DNA from 3 places in the Bradyrhizobium sp. HKCCYLRH2060 genome. Region 1 is predicted to be linked to each of the others. Evidence: predicted binding sites of a transcription regulator. Region 1 holds the regulator's gene; each other region holds the start of a gene.

Evidence for each region. The regulator PhoB, encoded in region 1, activates phosphate uptake and scavenging genes when phosphate is short. The targets are predictions, from matches to a motif close to TGTCATNNANCTGTCAT.
Region 2: ugpB (sn-glycerol-3-phosphate ABC transporter substrate-binding protein UgpB) is a predicted target of PhoB. The motif match lies at 2,230-2,246, and genes of this name have one in related genera.
Region 3: ACQR10_RS02620 (alkaline phosphatase D family protein) is a predicted target of PhoB. The motif match lies at 3,299-3,315, and genes of this name have one in related genera.

What each region holds. Positions count from the first base shown of each region.
Region 1 covers NZ_JBNPUK010000012.1:60,470-65,813, forward strand. Annotated here, with positions in the region: gene pstA (phosphate ABC transporter permease PstA) at 1-694, shown strand, start outside; gene pstB (phosphate ABC transporter ATP-binding protein PstB) at 691-1,515, shown strand; gene phoU (phosphate signaling complex protein PhoU) at 1,546-2,262, shown strand; gene phoB (phosphate regulon transcriptional regulator PhoB) at 2,279-2,986, shown strand; gene ACQR10_RS22590 (trypsin-like serine protease) at 3,134-4,450, shown strand; gene ACQR10_RS22595 (HoxN/HupN/NixA family nickel/cobalt transporter) at 4,619-5,344, shown strand, end outside.
Region 2 covers NZ_JBNPUK010000001.1:452,464-457,807, forward strand. Annotated here, with positions in the region: gene ACQR10_RS01915 (MarR family winged helix-turn-helix transcriptional regulator) at 1-181, opposite strand, end outside; gene ACQR10_RS01920 (organic hydroperoxide resistance protein) at 348-773, shown strand; gene ACQR10_RS01925 (CaiB/BaiF CoA transferase family protein) at 895-2,097, shown strand; gene ugpB (sn-glycerol-3-phosphate ABC transporter substrate-binding protein UgpB) at 2,301-3,620, shown strand; gene ugpA (sn-glycerol-3-phosphate ABC transporter permease UgpA) at 3,670-4,551, shown strand; gene ugpE (sn-glycerol-3-phosphate ABC transporter permease UgpE) at 4,551-5,344, shown strand, end outside.
Region 3 covers NZ_JBNPUK010000001.1:600,901-606,244, reverse strand. Annotated here, with positions in the region: gene ACQR10_RS02630 (Crp/Fnr family transcriptional regulator) at 307-1,068, opposite strand; gene ACQR10_RS02625 (response regulator) at 1,237-1,611, shown strand; gene ACQR10_RS02620 (alkaline phosphatase D family protein) at 1,657-3,228, opposite strand; gene ACQR10_RS02615 (TAXI family TRAP transporter solute-binding subunit) at 3,368-4,714, opposite strand; gene ACQR10_RS02610 (4a-hydroxytetrahydrobiopterin dehydratase) at 5,064-5,344, shown strand, end outside.

The sequences.
Region 1 (5,344 bases):
CGCCGACACCCCGCCGCCGGGCTCGAGCGAAGGCGGACTGCGCAATGCCATCGTCGGCTCTCTGATCATGACGGTCATCGGCGTCGGCATCGGCGCGCCGCTCGGCCTGTTCGCCGGCACCTATCTGGCCGAGTACGGCCGCAACGACCGCCTGACCTCGGTGATCCGCTTCATCAACGACATCCTGCTGTCGGCGCCCTCGATCATCATCGGCCTGTTCATCTACGGCGCGGTGGTGGTGCCGATGGGCGGCTTCTCGGCGCTTGCGGGCTCGCTGGCGCTGGCGGTCATCGTCATCCCCGTGGTGCTGCGCACCACCGAGGACATGCTGCTGCTGGTGCCCAACCCGCTGCGCGAGGCGGCCTCGGCGCTCGGCCTGCCGCGATCGCTGGTGATCCGGCGCATCGCCTATCGCGCGGCGCGCTCGGGCCTGATCACCGGCGTGCTGCTGGCCACCGCCCGCGTCGCCGGCGAGACCGCGCCCTTGCTGTTCACTGCGCTGTCGAACCAGTTCTGGAGCCTCAACCTCTCCAAGACGATGGCCAACCTGCCCGTCACCATCAACAACTTCGTCCAGAGCCCCTATGCCTATTGGAAGCAGCTGGCCTGGAGCGGAGCCCTTCTGATCACTCTGGCCGTGCTCGCCCTGAATGTCAGTGCACGCATTCTCGGCGCCGAGAGGAACGCAAAATGACCGACCTGTCCGTATCCGTCAGCCAGCCCAATCCCGCCGCGCTGAACGGCAAGGTTTTGCCGGAAGCCCCAGCCAAGGTGACCGCGCGCAACCTGAACTTCTATTACGGCGATCACCACGCGCTGAAGAACATCAACCTGTCGCTGGGGACCAACCGCGTCACCGCGTTCATCGGCCCGTCCGGCTGCGGCAAGTCGACCCTGCTGCGCATCTTCAACCGGATGTACGATCTCTACCCGGGCCAGCGCGCCGTGGGCCAGCTCATGCTGGACAACACCAACATCCTCGATCCCAAGCTCGACCTCAACCTGCTGCGGGCCCGGGTCGGCATGGTGTTCCAGAAGCCGACGCCGTTCCCGATGACGATCTACGAGAACATCGCCTTCGGCATCCGGCTGTATGAGAAGATCTCCAAGTCGGAGATGGACGACCGGGTCGAGAAGGCACTGCGCGGCGGCGCGTTGTGGAACGAGGTCAAGGACAAGCTCAACGCTTCGGGCCTGTCGCTGTCAGGCGGCCAGCAGCAGCGGCTGTGCATCGCGCGCACCGTGGCGGTCCGGCCGGAGGTGATCCTGTTCGACGAGCCGTGCTCGGCGCTCGATCCGATCTCGACCGCCAAGGTCGAGGAGCTGATCCAGGAGCTCGCCGAAAACTATACGATCGCCATCGTGACGCATAACATGCAGCAGGCGGCGCGCGTCTCCGACAAGACCGCCTTCATGTATCTCGGCGAGCTGATCGAGTTCGACGACACCAGCAAGATCTTCACCTCGCCGAGCGATCGGCGGACCCAGGATTACATCACCGGCCGGTTCGGCTGACGCCGACGACATTGACTTCAGGAGATCATCATGGCCAGTGAACATACCGCCAAGGCGTTCGACAGCGATCTGCAGGATCTCACCCGGCTGGTGTCGGAAATGGGCGGCCTCGCCGAGCGGCTGATCGTCGATTCCGTCGATGCGCTGGTGCGGCGCGACATCGCACTCGGCCAGAAGGTGGTCGCCACCGACGCCGAGGTCGACAAGCTGCAGCGCATCATCGAGGAGCGCGCCGTTCTTACCATCGCCCGGCGACAGCCGATGGCGGTCGACCTGCGCGAGATCGTCGGTGCGATGCGGGTCGCCACCGATCTGGAGCGCATCGGCGATCTCGCCAAGAACATCGGCAAGCGCGTCGCGGCGCTGGAGAGCGACTTCCATCCGCTCAAGCTGATCCGCGGGCTCGAGCACATGACCGACCTGGTGCAGTCGCAGGTCAAGACGGTGCTGGACGCCTATGCCGCGCACGACCTGCCGGCGGCGATGACGGTGTGGAAGGGCGACGAGGAGGTCGACGCCATCTGCACCTCGCTGTTCCGCGAACTCCTGACCTACATGATGGAGGATCCGCGCAACATCTCGTTCTGCATCCATCTGATGTTCTGCGCCAAGAACATCGAGCGCATCGGCGATCACGCGACCAACATCGCGGAGACCGTCTTCTATATGATCGAAGGCCAGCAGATCATGGACAAGCGCCCGAAGGGCGACATGACGAGCTTCGCATCGACGATCCCCGGCAACTGAGAGAGACGGTTCTGACATGGGCGCCCGAATTCTGGTGGTGGAGGACGAGGAGGCGCTGACGACGCTCCTGCGCTACAACCTCGAGGCCGAAGGCTACGAGGTCGAGACGGTGGCGCGCGGAGACGAGGCCGACACACGGCTGAAGGAGCGCGTTCCCGATCTCGTCGTGCTCGACTGGATGCTGCCGGGCCTGTCCGGCATCGAGCTGTGCCGCCGCCTGCGGGCGCGGTCCGAGACCCGGCAATTGCCGATCATCATGCTCACCGCGCGCGGCGAGGAGAGCGAGCGCGTGCGCGGCCTCGCGACCGGCGCCGACGACTACATCGTCAAGCCGTTCTCGGTGCCGGAGCTGCTGGCGCGCGTGAAGGGCCTGCTGCGGCGGGCGAGCCCGGAGCGGCTGGCGACCGTGCTGTCCTATGGCGACATCGAGCTCGACCGCGAGAAGCGCCGCGTGGCGCGCTCGGGACGGCCGATCGATCTCGGCCCGACCGAATACCGCCTGCTCGAGTTTTTCCTGGAGCATCCCGGCCGCGTGTTCAGCCGTGAGCAGCTGCTCGACAGCGTCTGGGGCCGCGACATCTATATCGACGAGCGCACGGTCGACGTCCATATCGGCCGCCTGCGCAAGCTGCTCAATCCGGGCCGCGAGCAGGACCCGATCCGCACCGTGCGCGGCGCCGGCTATGCGCTCGATGATCGCTTCGCCAAGAGCGAGCAGGTGTAAGGGGCGATCGGGCGTGAGGATGAAGCAGGTGTGAGGCGCGAGGGGGCCCGATTGAGGAGATCGTGGTCCGCTTTCCGCCACGCCGCCGCCGTCTTGATCATGTCAGCTCGGCGGCCCCTGACGATGTTTCGGTCCCAGCGGACGCCCTTGATCAAGATCATCATCATATCTCTAGCCGTCCTGCTCGGCAGCGCGGCGGGCGCCGCGGCCGCCGAGCTCGAAGACGCGGTCGCCGCGGCGGGAAACGGACAACACGCCGCGGCGATGCGCCGCCTGCTGCCGCTGGCCGCCAAGGGCGATGCGCGGGCGCAGTTCGACGTCGGCTTCATGGAGGCCTTCGGCTGGGGCCAACCGCGCAACCCCGCCGAGGCGCTGGCGTGGTATCGCAAGGCCGCCGATCAGGGCCTCGCCGTCGCCCAGCATTATCTCGGCATCGCCTATGTCAACGGCGAAGGTGTCGCGAGCAATTATGGCGAAGCCGGCCGCTGGTTCAGCCGCGCGGCAGCGCAGGGCTTCGCCCAGTCGCAATACATGCTGGGCCTGATGCTGCTCGACGGTCGCGGCGTGAAGCAGGACGTCGTGCAGGGCTACGCCTGGCTGGTGATGGCGGGTCGCAGCGGCGTGCGATCGGCCGGCCGCGACGTGCAGAGGGTCAAGCTGACGGAGCCGCAGCGCGTCCAGGCCCAGAGCGCCATTGCGGCCTGGCGGCCAAAGCCGGAATCGGCGGAGGCCGGCATCGCCACTCCGCGTCCGGAGCAACTGCTCGGGCTCGACCGCCACATCGGCGAGGTCGTCGATCCCACCTCGTGGCCGGCGTCGTCGATCGGCGTCGTCACCGTCGCGCAATACTCGACCGGCGGCTGGTGCACCGGCACGCTGGTCGCGCCGCGCGTCGTGCTCACCGCGGCGCATTGCGTGTTCAACGGCGTCGCGCAGGTCAGCCCCGGCAACGTCCGCTTCCTGGCCGGCATGAACAGGGGCACGCCGGCGGCATCGTCGGTCGCCGACAAGCTGATCGTGGCGCCGGACTTCGTCCCGACCCGGCACGACAGATGGTCGCTCGACCGCTCGCCCGCCGATTGGGCGCTGATCGTGCTGAAGGATGCGCTGCCGTCGAAGCCGGTCGCGGTCAAGGCGCTGACGCGCGAGGAACTGCAGGCTGCGACCAAGGCTGGCGCCATTTCCGAGATCGGCTACGGCCAGGAGCGGCGCTATTCGCCGACCGGCCAGCGCAATTGCAGCGCCGGCATGACCAGCGATGCCCGTCTGCTGACGGTGCATTGCCTCGCCAATTTCGGCTATTCGGGCTCGCCGATCCTGGCCGAGGTCGGCGGCACGCCGGCCGTGGTCGGCATCTTCTCGGCGTTCCACGAGGAGACCCGGCTGATGTTCGCCGCGCCCTCAAGCCAGTTCGAGGCGGTCGTGCGGCGCGAGATTGCGGCGCAGAGTGCCTCGGCGCGGTGAAGGGGGAGGGGACGAGAGAGGTCCCGCCGCTGGTCACGATCTGTGCGCGACTGGATAGCGGGTTGCCAAGCGAGCGGGCGATCCGGCAAGTGCAGCCGATTTTTTCCTGTAGCTTTCGCCTGCAGCGGGGCTTTACCGAACTGGCCTGGCTCTTGCTATAGTTCGAGTATGACGATTGTTCCAATTGATCATCCTCGTGCCCCGCGGCTGCTGTGGTGGCGGTCGCAGCCCGGCAGGACCGTTGCGCTCGTCGCTGGGCTGGTCGCGGCCAATGCGGTGGCCTGGGCCTGGGCATTCGCGCTCTACGCCGACCGGCCCGCCATCGTCGGCACCGCGATGCTGGCCTGGCTGCTCGGACTGCGCCATGCCGTCGATGCGGACCACATCGCGGCGATCGACAATGTGGTGCGGAAGCTCGTGCAGGACGGTCGCGCCCCGCGCGCCGCCGGCCTCTATTTTGCGCTCGGCCATTCCAGCGTCGTCGTCATCGCCACCCTCGTGGTGAGCCTGGTGGCCGGCGCAGATCTGTTGAGTGAGGACAGCGCCATCCGTGCGATCGGCGGCACCATCGGCACCTCGGTCTCCGCAGGCTTCCTGCTGCTGATCGCCTTCGCGAATCTGGTGCTGTTCGTGAACCTCTGGCGCCGCCCATCCCACCCCCATTCCGACATGGATGCCGCCGGTAGCGCCGGGCGGGGCCTGCTCATTCGTCTGCTGCGGCCGGTGCTCCGCGTCGTGTCCCGCGCCTGGCACATGTACCCGCTCGGCTTCCTGTTCGGCCTCGGCTTCGACACCGCCAGCGAAATCGGGCTCCTGAGCCTGTCGGCGACCGAGGCGGCGCGCGGGGCGAGCCTGGCGCATGTGCTGGTATTCCCGGCGCTGTTCGCCGCGGCG
Region 2 (5,344 bases), on a different contig from region 1:
TCACCGTCAGGCCGTCCTGCTCCCACAGCACCAGCATGACCAGATATTGCGGATAGGTCAGGCCAAGGCGGTCGAGCAGGGGCTTGTAGACGCGGTTGAAGGCGTGCGCGGTCGAATAGACGGCGAAGCAGAGCTGGTTGCCGAGCTGGAGCGGCAGGTCTGCCGCGGACTTCTTTCGCATCGAGGTCACCACAGGTCGATCCTATCGGCATCTTGAGCCTGCACGCCTCGCATCGACAACGGGCCCGGCGCACCGATCACGAATTTTCTACCGAACAATTATATTGCGCACAATCTAATTGTGTGCAATATGGACTCACTGAATTCGTCCAACCAGGAGACACTCCATGTCCGTGAACGTGCTCTACACGACCAGCGCCAAGGCCACCGGCGGCCGCGACGGCGAGGCGGCGACCCTCGACGGCTCGCTCAAGGTCAAGCTCTCCACCCCGAAGGAGCTCGGTGGCGGCGGCGGCGCCGGCAACAATCCCGAGCAGCTGTTCGCGGCCGGCTACGCCGCCTGCTTCATCGGCGCGATGAAGTTCGTCGGCTCGCAGGGCGGCCCGAAGGTTCCCGCCGACACGTCGGTGACCTCCACCGTCGGCATCGGGCCGCGCTCGGAAGGCGGCTTCGGCATCACCGTCGAGCTCGCCGTCTCTCTGCCCGGCCTCGCCAAGGCTGACGCCGAGGCGCTGGTCGCCAAGGCGCATGAGGTGTGCCCCTATTCCAACGCCACGCGCGGCAATGTCGACGTCAAGCTGACCGTCGTCTGAGCTTCAATTCCGTCGTGCGGCAGGACGACCTCCGTTGTCCTGCCGCATGGCAGCCCCCGTTTGCGCCACCGCCGCAGCAATGCTTAATGATCGCGAGCTGAAACCAACCTCGCGACATCCGATGACACCTCAATTTGCTCCCGGCGCCATGGCCGGACTGCGCGTGATCGATCTGACGCGCGTGCTCGGCGGGCCCTATTGCACGCAGATCCTGGCCGATCACGGCGCCGACGTGATCAAGGTCGAGCCGCCGGCCGGCGACGAAGTGCGCGACTGGGGCCCTCCGTTCCACGACGAGGACGCGGCCTATTTCGTCGGGATCAACCGCAACAAGCGCTCGATCGGCCTCGATCTCGCGTCCGAGGGCGGCCGCGTCGTGCTGATGCGGATGCTTGAGACCGCCGACGTGCTGATCGAGAACTTCAAGCCCGGCACCTTGGAGAAGTGGGGCATCGGCAGCGACACGCTGCGCGAGAAATTCCCCAAGCTGGTGCACTGCCGCATCTGCGGCTTCGGTGCCGACGGTCCGCGCGGCGGCAATCCCGGCTATGACGCGATCATCCAGGCGATGACCGGCATGATCGCCGCGACCGGCTCGCCGCAAAGCGGGCCGATGCGGATCGGCGTGCCGCTGGTCGACATCACGACCGGCCTCTATGCCGCGATCGGCATCCTGATGGCGCTGTCGGAACGGCAGCGTTCTGGGCTCGGTCAGTTCCTCGAGGTCACGCTGTATGAGACCGGCCTCGCGATCATGCATCCGCATACCGCAAACTACTTCATGCATGGCAAGCCGCCGTCGCTGACCGGCAACGAGCATCCGAACCTCGTGCCCTATGCGATCTTCCCGACCAGGACCGACGATATCTTCATCGGCGTCGGCAATGACGGCACCTTCCGCAAGCTCGCCAAGGAAATCGGCCGGCCGGAACTCGGCACCGATCCGCGCTTCGCCCGCAACAAGGATCGCGTCGCCAATCGCGAGGCACTGCGCGCCGAGCTCGCCGCCGTGTTCAGCCAATTCGAGGCGGAGCCGCTGTGCGACCGCCTGCTTGCGGCCGGTTTGCCGGCAGGACCCGTGCAGAAGATCGACCAGGCGCTGACCAATCCGCACACGATCTATCGCGGCGATGTCATCGAGAAGGACTGGTACAAGGGCGTGGCGTCGCCGATCCGGCTCGAACGCACCAAGCCGAGCCTGCGCTCCATCCCGCCGAAGTACAGCCAGCACGCGCAGGAGGTGCTCAGCGAGTTCGGCTACTCGGAGCACGAGATCCAGGCCCTGCTGTCCGAGGGCACGGTCTGCGCCGAGCGCAAGCGCTGAGGAGCCATCGGCCTGTCGTCTCCCAACGCTAGCGCCGCCCGGGCATCACCCCGGCGCCGCTACCGTCTCCCGCAAGTCGCTGCGTTCCGCGGCGATGAACGCGCTTTCCGCTGACGATCCAACCGGTTATACATTCACAAAACTGTCATCTCGCGCTGCTACGGCCGCGACGCCGATGACGTTCCATGGGAGGAATTTTTTTAATGTCACTTCGACAATTCTGGACAGCCGCCGCTGCGGCAGCCACGCTGGTCCTTGGCGCCGCCGCACCCGCACACGCGGTGACGGAGATTCAGTGGTGGCACGCGATGACCGGCGCCAACAACGACGTCATCGTCAAGCTCGCCAACGATTTCAACGCCTCGCAGACCGACTACAAGGTCGTTCCGACCTACAAGGGCAACTACGCCGACACGATGAATGCCGGCATCGCCGCGTTCCGCGCCGGCAATGCGCCGCATATCATGCAGGTGTTCGAGGTCGGCACTGCCACGATGATGGCCGCCACCGGCGCCGTGAAGCCGGTCTACAAGCTGATGCAGGACGCCGGCGAGAAGTTCGATCCCAAGAGCTACCTGCCGGCCATCACCGGCTACTATTCGACCTCGAAGGGCGAAATGCTGTCCTTCCCCTTCAACTCGTCCTCCACCGTCATGTGGGTCAATCTCGATGAGCTGAAGAAGGTCAACGCCGAGATCCCGAAGACCTGGCCCGAGCTGTTCGAGACCGCCAAGAAGCTCCATGCGGCCGGCCACCCGACCTGCGGCTTCTCCGGCTCGTGGGTGACCTGGGTCAATCTCGAGCAGCTCTCCGCGTGGCACAACGTGCCGCTCGCCAGCAAGGCCAACGGCCTCGACGGCTTCGACACCGTGCTCGAGTTCAACGGTCCGCTGCAGGTCAAGCATCTCGAAAACCTGGTCGAGCTGCAGAAGGACAAGACCTATGACTACGCCGGCCGCACCAACACCGGCGAGGGCCGCTTCACCTCGGGCGAATGCCCGATCTACCTGACCTCGTCGGCGTTCTTCGGCAACGTCAAGGCGCAGGCGAAGTTCGCCTTCACCGCCGCGCCGATGCCGTATTACCCCGACGTGAAGGGCGCGCCGCAGAACTCGATCATCGGCGGCGCTTCGCTCTGGGTCATGGGCGGCAAGTCGGCCGATGAGTACAAGGGCGTCGCCAAGTTCCTGACCTTCCTCTCGGACACCGACCGCCAAGTCTACATCCACAAGGCGTCGGGCTATCTGCCGATCACCAAGGCCGCCTATGCCAAGGCCAAGGCCGAGGGCTTCTACAAGGATCAGCCCTATCTGGAGACCCCGCTGCTCGAGTTGACCAACAAGGAGCCGACCGAGAACTCCCGCGGCCTGCGCCTGGGCAACATGGTGCAGCTGCGTGACGTCTGGTCGGAGGAGATCGAGCAGGCTCTGGCCGGCAAGAAGACCGCCAAGCAGGCGCTGGACGCCGCCGTCGAGCGCGGCAACCAGATGCTGCGCCAGTTCGAAAAGACGGCCGTGAAATAAGGCCAAGAGCCGGCAGGCCACCCGCGGCCTGCCGGCTCGCCGACCGATCATGCAGAAGAACGCCATCTTCCAGTCAAAGCTGCTGCCGTTCGTGCTGGTCGCTCCCCAGCTCGCGATCGTGCTGATCTTCTTCTATTGGCCCGCCATCCAGGCCGTCATCCAGTCGTTCCTGCTGCAGGACGCGTTCGGCCTGTCCACGAGCTTCGTCTGGTTCGAGAACTACGCCGACCTGCTCAGCCAGCCGGACTATTTTGAAGCCATTCTCCGCACCTTCGGCTTCTCCTTCGCCATCGCATTCTCGTCGCTGTCGGTCGCGCTGCTGCTCGCGGTCATGGCGGACAAGCCGCTGCGCGGCGTGACGCTGTACCGGACGCTGCTGATCTGGCCCTATGCCGTGGCGCCGCCGGTGGTGGGCGTGCTCTGGATCTTCATGCTGCATCCCTCGCTCGGCGTGATCTCGCGCTATCTGCGCGCCATGGGCATCGACTGGAATCCGCTGCTCGACGGTGACCAGGCGGCGCTGCAGATCATCCTCGCGGCCGCCTGGAAGCAGATCTCCTACAACTTCCTGTTCTTCCTCGCCGGGCTGCAGAGCATCCCCAAGAGCGTGCTCGAAGCCGCCGCGATCGATGGCGCACGGCCGATGCGGCGGTTCTGGACCGTGACCTTCCCGCTGCTGTCGCCGACCATCTTCTTCCTGCTGGTGATCAACATCGTCTACGCCTTCTTCGAGACGTTCGGCATCATCGACACGATGACCCGCGGCGGTCCTGGCAAGTCCACCGAGACGCTGGTCTACAAGGTCTACACCGATGGCCTGCTCGGCGGCAATCTCGGCTCCTCGGCTGCACAATCCGTCGTTCTGATGGTCATCGTCATCGTGCTGACGGCGATCCAGTTCCGCTTCGTCGAGCGCAAGGTGACCTACTGATGGTCGAGCAAGAAGGCATTCGACGCTACGTCGCGCATGTCATCCTGTGGATCGGAATCGCGATCGTCGCGTTCCCGGTCTATCTCGCATTCGTCGCCTCGACGCAGGACAATGCGGTGATCGCCAACGGGCAGATGTCGCTGCTGCCGGGCGGGCACTTCCTGTCGACCTACTATCAGACGATCTTCGTCGGCACGAGCGGCTCGACCCGCGAGCCGGTTGCGACCATGCTTTTGAACTCGCTGGTCATGGCGCTCTCGATCGCCGTCGGCAAGATCGCGATCTCGATCATCTCGGCGTATGCGGTCGTCTACTTCCGCTTCCCGTTCCGCATGCCGATCTTCTGGCTCATCTTCATCACCCTGATGCTGCCGGTCGAGGTGCGCATCTATCCAACCTACAAGATCGTCGCCGACCTCCATATGCTCGACAGTTATGCGGGGCTCGCGCTGCCGCTGATCGCGTCCGCCACTGCGACGCTGCTGTTCCGCCAGTTCTTCATGACCGTGCCGGACGAGCTGCTGGAGGCGTCCCGCATCGACGGCGCCGGGCCGTTCCGCTTCTTCTGGGACACCCTGCTGCCGCTGTCGCGCACCAACATGGCGGCGCTATTCGTGATCCTGTTCATCCTCGGCTGGAATCAATATCTCTGGCCGCTGCTGATCACGACGCGCGACGACATGCAGACCATCCAGATCGGCATCCGCAAGATGATCACGACGACCGACGCGCTGACGGAGTGGCCGATCGTCATGGCGACCGCAGTGCTCGCGATGCTGCCGCCGGTGTTCGT
Region 3 (5,344 bases), on a different contig from region 1:
AACTCGTTCGGCGGCAGGGGCCGGCAGCCCCAAATAGGAAGCCCGGCCAATCGACCGGGCAGACCTCGCGCGTTGCGGCGCAATATAGGCAGAAAATGCCAAAAAACAATGACTGCTTTCAGGAGCGAGGAGCAGTTTCCGGGCGGCTGGCTGCCCGTTTCGCGCCTGCACGCTGCCGGGCGGCGCAGTAGACGAGACGAATCCAACCGCCCCGACCGGCGATCCCCACGAGGACCAGCACCGGCCAGCTCATGGCCGAAGCCGTCGGCTGCGCCTATGCGCAGGGAATCGAGAGCGCCTGCGGGCTCAGCCCGCCTCGGCCTGCTCGGTCGGATAGACACCGCGCAGGACCTCCTCGAAATGGGTCTTCACGGCCTCGTTGCACAGGCAGGAACGGCGCTTCAGCGCGTCGAAGTCCCGCACCATGAAGGCGCCGCGGCGGGTTTCGAGAATGCCCTCGGCCCTGAAGGTCTGGACAACCCGGCTGACGTAGCTGCGGCCGACGCCTAGCAGGGTGGCCAGCTGCTCATGCGTCAGCGGCACGATCGGCTCGCCATCGGTGCGGTCCATCGCGGCCACGATCCACTTCGCCGTGCGCTGCTCGATCGAATGGATCGCGTTGCAGGCGGTCGACTGGAACATCTGCGCCAGCATGCAATCGGCGTAGCGCGCGAACACGTTGCGCAGCGTCTTGGATTGCAGCTTGGCGGCCGCCAGGCGGGACAACGGCAGCCGGGCGAACGGGCCGCCGAACTTGACGACGATCCGCGTATAGGCGGGCAGGAAGCCCTCGCTGACGATCCCGCCGACGGCGCCCTCGCGGCCGACCAGGATGGTCTCGACGTCGCGACCGTCCTCATTGGGAACGAGATAGGACGTCAGCGCCGGCCCGCAGGGAAAATGCACGATCTGCACGTCGTCGCCCGGACTGTAGAGCAGCTCGTTCGGCGTTGCCGTGTCCTCGACCAGATTCGGCGAGATCAGCGCGTAGTCGGCCGGACTGAGCCGCCGCAGCAGGTTGTTGTAGGGCCGTTCCCGGCTCAGCGTGGTCACACCCTGGCTCAGCATCGTCATCCCCCGTGCGCAACGCATGTGCGTGATCCGTGCTCCTTGTGTTCACAAGTGCACCGACAGAGGAACTCTGATATGCTGCCTTGGTTCCAGGAACCCGCCAGCGCGCTCGAGAGGAGGCGCCGGCCGCGGGGTCCGTCCCTCCTCCTGGAACCCGCAGATCCCATGACCAGCTCGCAATCAGGCGTGCCCGAGTTCTATCAGCATGTGCTGGTCGTCGAAGACGACCCCATCATTGCGCTCGGATTGGAAGACACGATCACCGACCTCGGCGTTCCCGACATCAGGATCGCAGCCGACGTCGCCACCGCGCTCGCCATGATCGCCGAGCGTGTCCCGCAATTCGCACTCCTCGATGTCGGCCTGGTCCGCGAGAAGAGCTTTGCGATTGCCGAGCGGCTGGCGGCGCTCGGCATTCCCTTCGCATTCTCGACCGGTTATGGCGCCGACCGCGTGCCGGCCGCATTCGCCGACCGGCCGCGGCTGCCGAAGCCGTGCCCGACCGAGGCGCTGGAGGCCGTGCTGCGGCGACGCGATTAGTTGCCGTCGCAGCACGCGATCGTGTTGCCGCCGAGCAACAAGACCTCAGCCGAGCTTCGGATCGAGCGTGGTCGACCACAGCGCGACGTCGGCGCGATCCCGCAGGGTCACGGTCATCTGGCCCGTTGCGCCTTCGATCTTGACGTGGCCGAAGAACTGCATCCCGGCCGATGGCGGCAGGTTCTGCTTGTCGAGGCCGGGCGCCTTGATGAAGCGCACCTCGGGGCCGAAGGTGTTGTCGAGCTCGTTCGGACCGAAGGTGCCGGCATGCAACGGACCGGAGACGAACTCCCAGAACGGCTCGAAGTCCTGGAACTGCGCCTTGTTCGGATCGTAATAATGCGCGGCCGCGTAGTGCACGTCCGCCGTCAGCCACACCGTGTTCTGGATCGGCGCCGTCTTGATGAAGCGCAGGATCTCGGCAATCTCGAGCTCGCGGCCGCGCGCCGGGCCGTCACCCTGGGCGATGGCTTCCGAGCCCTTCTTGTTGGCCGCGTCGTCATAGACGATGATGCTGAGCGGCATGTCGGAGGCGATCACCTTCCAGGTCGCGCGCGAATTGAGCAGCGCCTGCTTCAGCCAGCGCATCTGCTCCGGCCCGATGAAGTAGGACGCCGGGCCATATTTGTCCTCGAGATTGGGACCGTTGGCGCCGCGGTAGCTGCGCTCGTCGAGCACGAACACGTCGAGATGCGGACCGTAGTTGATGGTGCGATAGACGCGGCCCGGCTCGATGATGCTCTCGCGCATCGGATACATCTCGTGGAAGGCGCGCGCCGCGCGGGCCGCGAGCAGCTGGATGTTGCGCTCCTTGTAGCTCGCCGGCAGCTCCTTCGAAGCCGACCAGTTGTTGGTGACCTCATGATCGTCCCACTGCACGAAGATCGGCACCTCGGCATTGAAGGCGCGAACGTTCTCGTCGAGGAAATTGTATTTGTGGGCGGCTCGGAATTCGTCGAGCGTCTCGGCGACCTTGGCCTTCTCTTCCACGGTGAGGTTCTTCCACACCTTGTTGTCCGGCAGCTTTACCTCGGACTTGATCGGGCCGTCGGCATAGATGGTGTCGCCGGAATGCAGGAAGAAATCCGGGCGGTGCTTCTTCATCGTCGCAAAGGTGAACATGCCGCCATCATCGGGATTGATGCCCCAGCCCTGCCCCGCCACATCCCCGCCCCAGACGAACGAGACGTCGCGCTTGTTGCCGGGCGCGGTGCGGAAGCGGCCGGCCACGGCCTCGCTTTCGACCGCGGTATGCGACAGGTCGCGGAACTTGACGCGGTAGAAGATGTCCTGGCCGCTCGGCAGGCCTTCGATCAGCATCTTGGCCGTGAAGTCGCTCTCCGGAAGCGCGGCGATCGGTGGCAGCGCCCGCGCGTCCTTGAACGATTCGGTGGTCGCCACCTCGACCAGCATCTGCGACGGCCGATCGGCACGCGCCCAGACCACGCCGCCATCCATGCCGACGTCGCCGGACTGCACGCCATGCGTGATCTGCGGCCGGTCGGCGGCGCGGCTCAGATAGGGCATCGCCAGCGTCGTGACGCCGGCTGCGGCGGCCGTCGACAGGAAGCGGCGGCGGGACAGGGCTGTGTGCGGTCGAGGAATGCGAAGCGTCATGCGGATCTCCTGGTCGGATCGCGCGCGGGAGCAGGCGCGAGTCACGGCCCGGCAGACCTAGGAAAGATTGATGACGCTGGAATTACAATCGCGCCCCGGCCGCCGCGTGACACGGCCGCAGCGCAAGCGTGGTCCGACCTCAGGTGCCGGCGGCACGCAACTGCGCGCCGGTTCGCTGCAGATTGGCGGGCATGCTCATCAGGATGAGCTTGCGATCGGCCACCGCGTTGTGGAACTGCTCGAGCGCGATGTTGAACGCGGTCAACGCAGCGTGCTCGATCGCACCGTCCTCGAAGAAGGTCAGCGTGTTGCGCAGGATCTCGTCGGCCTCGCTCTGCAATTGGTCGAGCTCCTCGGTCGAATCGCTCCTGCGCGCGATGGTGATCATCTCCAGCAGACGATCGCGCAGCGAGGTGTTGATGGTGCGTTCGTCGCGCTTGAGATAGCCGGCGAACCACGCACCGGCCGAACCCATCGCCGAAAGCGCCATCAGGCTCCACCAGATGTAGTCGCTGTAGCGGTCGAGGAAGGTCTTCTCCTCGCCGTCGACGAACGCCGCCGCGCCGGGATGAGCGGGGATCGCCGCGTCCTTGTCGGTGTCCGGCGTCTCGATCTTGGCGGCAAGCGGAAATTCCGACAGCAATTGCTGGCGCACCGAGAACAGCTGATGCGTGAACGTCGAGACCGTCGAGTCGGTGAGGCCCTTGCGTGCCACGATGTGGTGATTGAAGCTGATCGTCTTCACTTCATCTTCGGGGCGATCGGGCGCCCCGCCGAACGCGCCGGCCGGAATCTCGGTGGCCTCGTATTCGGGATGGTTCTGTGCGATGGCTGCGGCGGAATCGATGGCCAGGAACGTCGGAGGCCCGCTTTCCTTGGTGGCGGCGGCGATCGCATCCGCCGTGATCTTGCTGTTGATGGGACCGGCCGCCAGATAGACATCGGCCCTCTGGCTTCGGACCGCTTCGGCGGCCTCGGTGATCGGGAATTGGACGATCTCGACCTTGCTGGGGTCGACGCCATATTGGCGCAGGATGACCTTCAGCAGGTTCGCGTTCGCCGGCGTCCGGCCGATGATGCCGACTTTGTGGCCCGCGAGCTGCGAGATCTTCGTGATCTTGGCGCCACCTTTGCGGCTCTTGCCCTTGCCGGACGAGGGCACCCAGAGGATGACGACGTTCTTGCGCAGCGTCGCCACCGCCTGTGCGTTCTTTGGGACCTCGAGGTCACCCCGCACGATCGCAAGATCCACCTTGGCGGCGGCCAGCGCCTGCGCGCTCTCGGCGGCGCCCTCGGTCGGAACCGGCCGCAGCCTGACGGAGGCGTGCGACTGGGAAAAGGCCTGGGTCAGGGCCTGGACGACCTTCAGGTCGTCGCTGTTGGGCGGACCGACCGCGATCTTGAGCACCACGGGACGCATCGCAAAATAGTAGGCACCCGTCAAAGCGCCGACGACCGCAAGGATCCCGGCGATGACGATGAACACGGCAGGGCGCATCCGTGAGCGCTGCGCTGGCGTGGTCTGAGCATCTACCAGATTCTGTCCTCCGGTGGTCCTGGGCCCGGGCGATGCCACAGGTGGCTTCGTCTGGCCACGTCGTCCTTCGATAGAGCTGAACTGTAGCAAATTTCTTGTCCGCCCGGGGTGACATCTGCGTCATGGTTACCATCGCACCAGCCACCGGGGGATCGGGACAGGTCCGAGCCCCTCCGGCAACGGCCTGTGACAAGGCTCTGATCGGGCGGACCCCGGCGCGATCCGGCTGGAGGTAGACCCCGCAATCGCCCGGATGTTGCCACGTGTCCGGTCGATTGCACCACGAGAGGAGATCGAGATGCCGCAACGATTGTCGGCGGAGGCACGCGCCACTGCCTTGCGGGAGCTTCCCGGCTGGTCCGAGGCGGTGGGCCGTGAGGCCATCGCCCGCACGTTCACATTCACAGACTTCAACGAAGCCTTCGGCTTCATGACCCGCGTCGCCCTGGTCGCCGAAAAGGCTGACCATCATCCCGAGTGGCGCAACGTCTACCGCACCGTCGAGGTGGTCCTCACGACCCATGACGCCGGCGGCGTGACCCTGCGCGACATCGAGCTCGCCAAGGCGATGAACGCGAT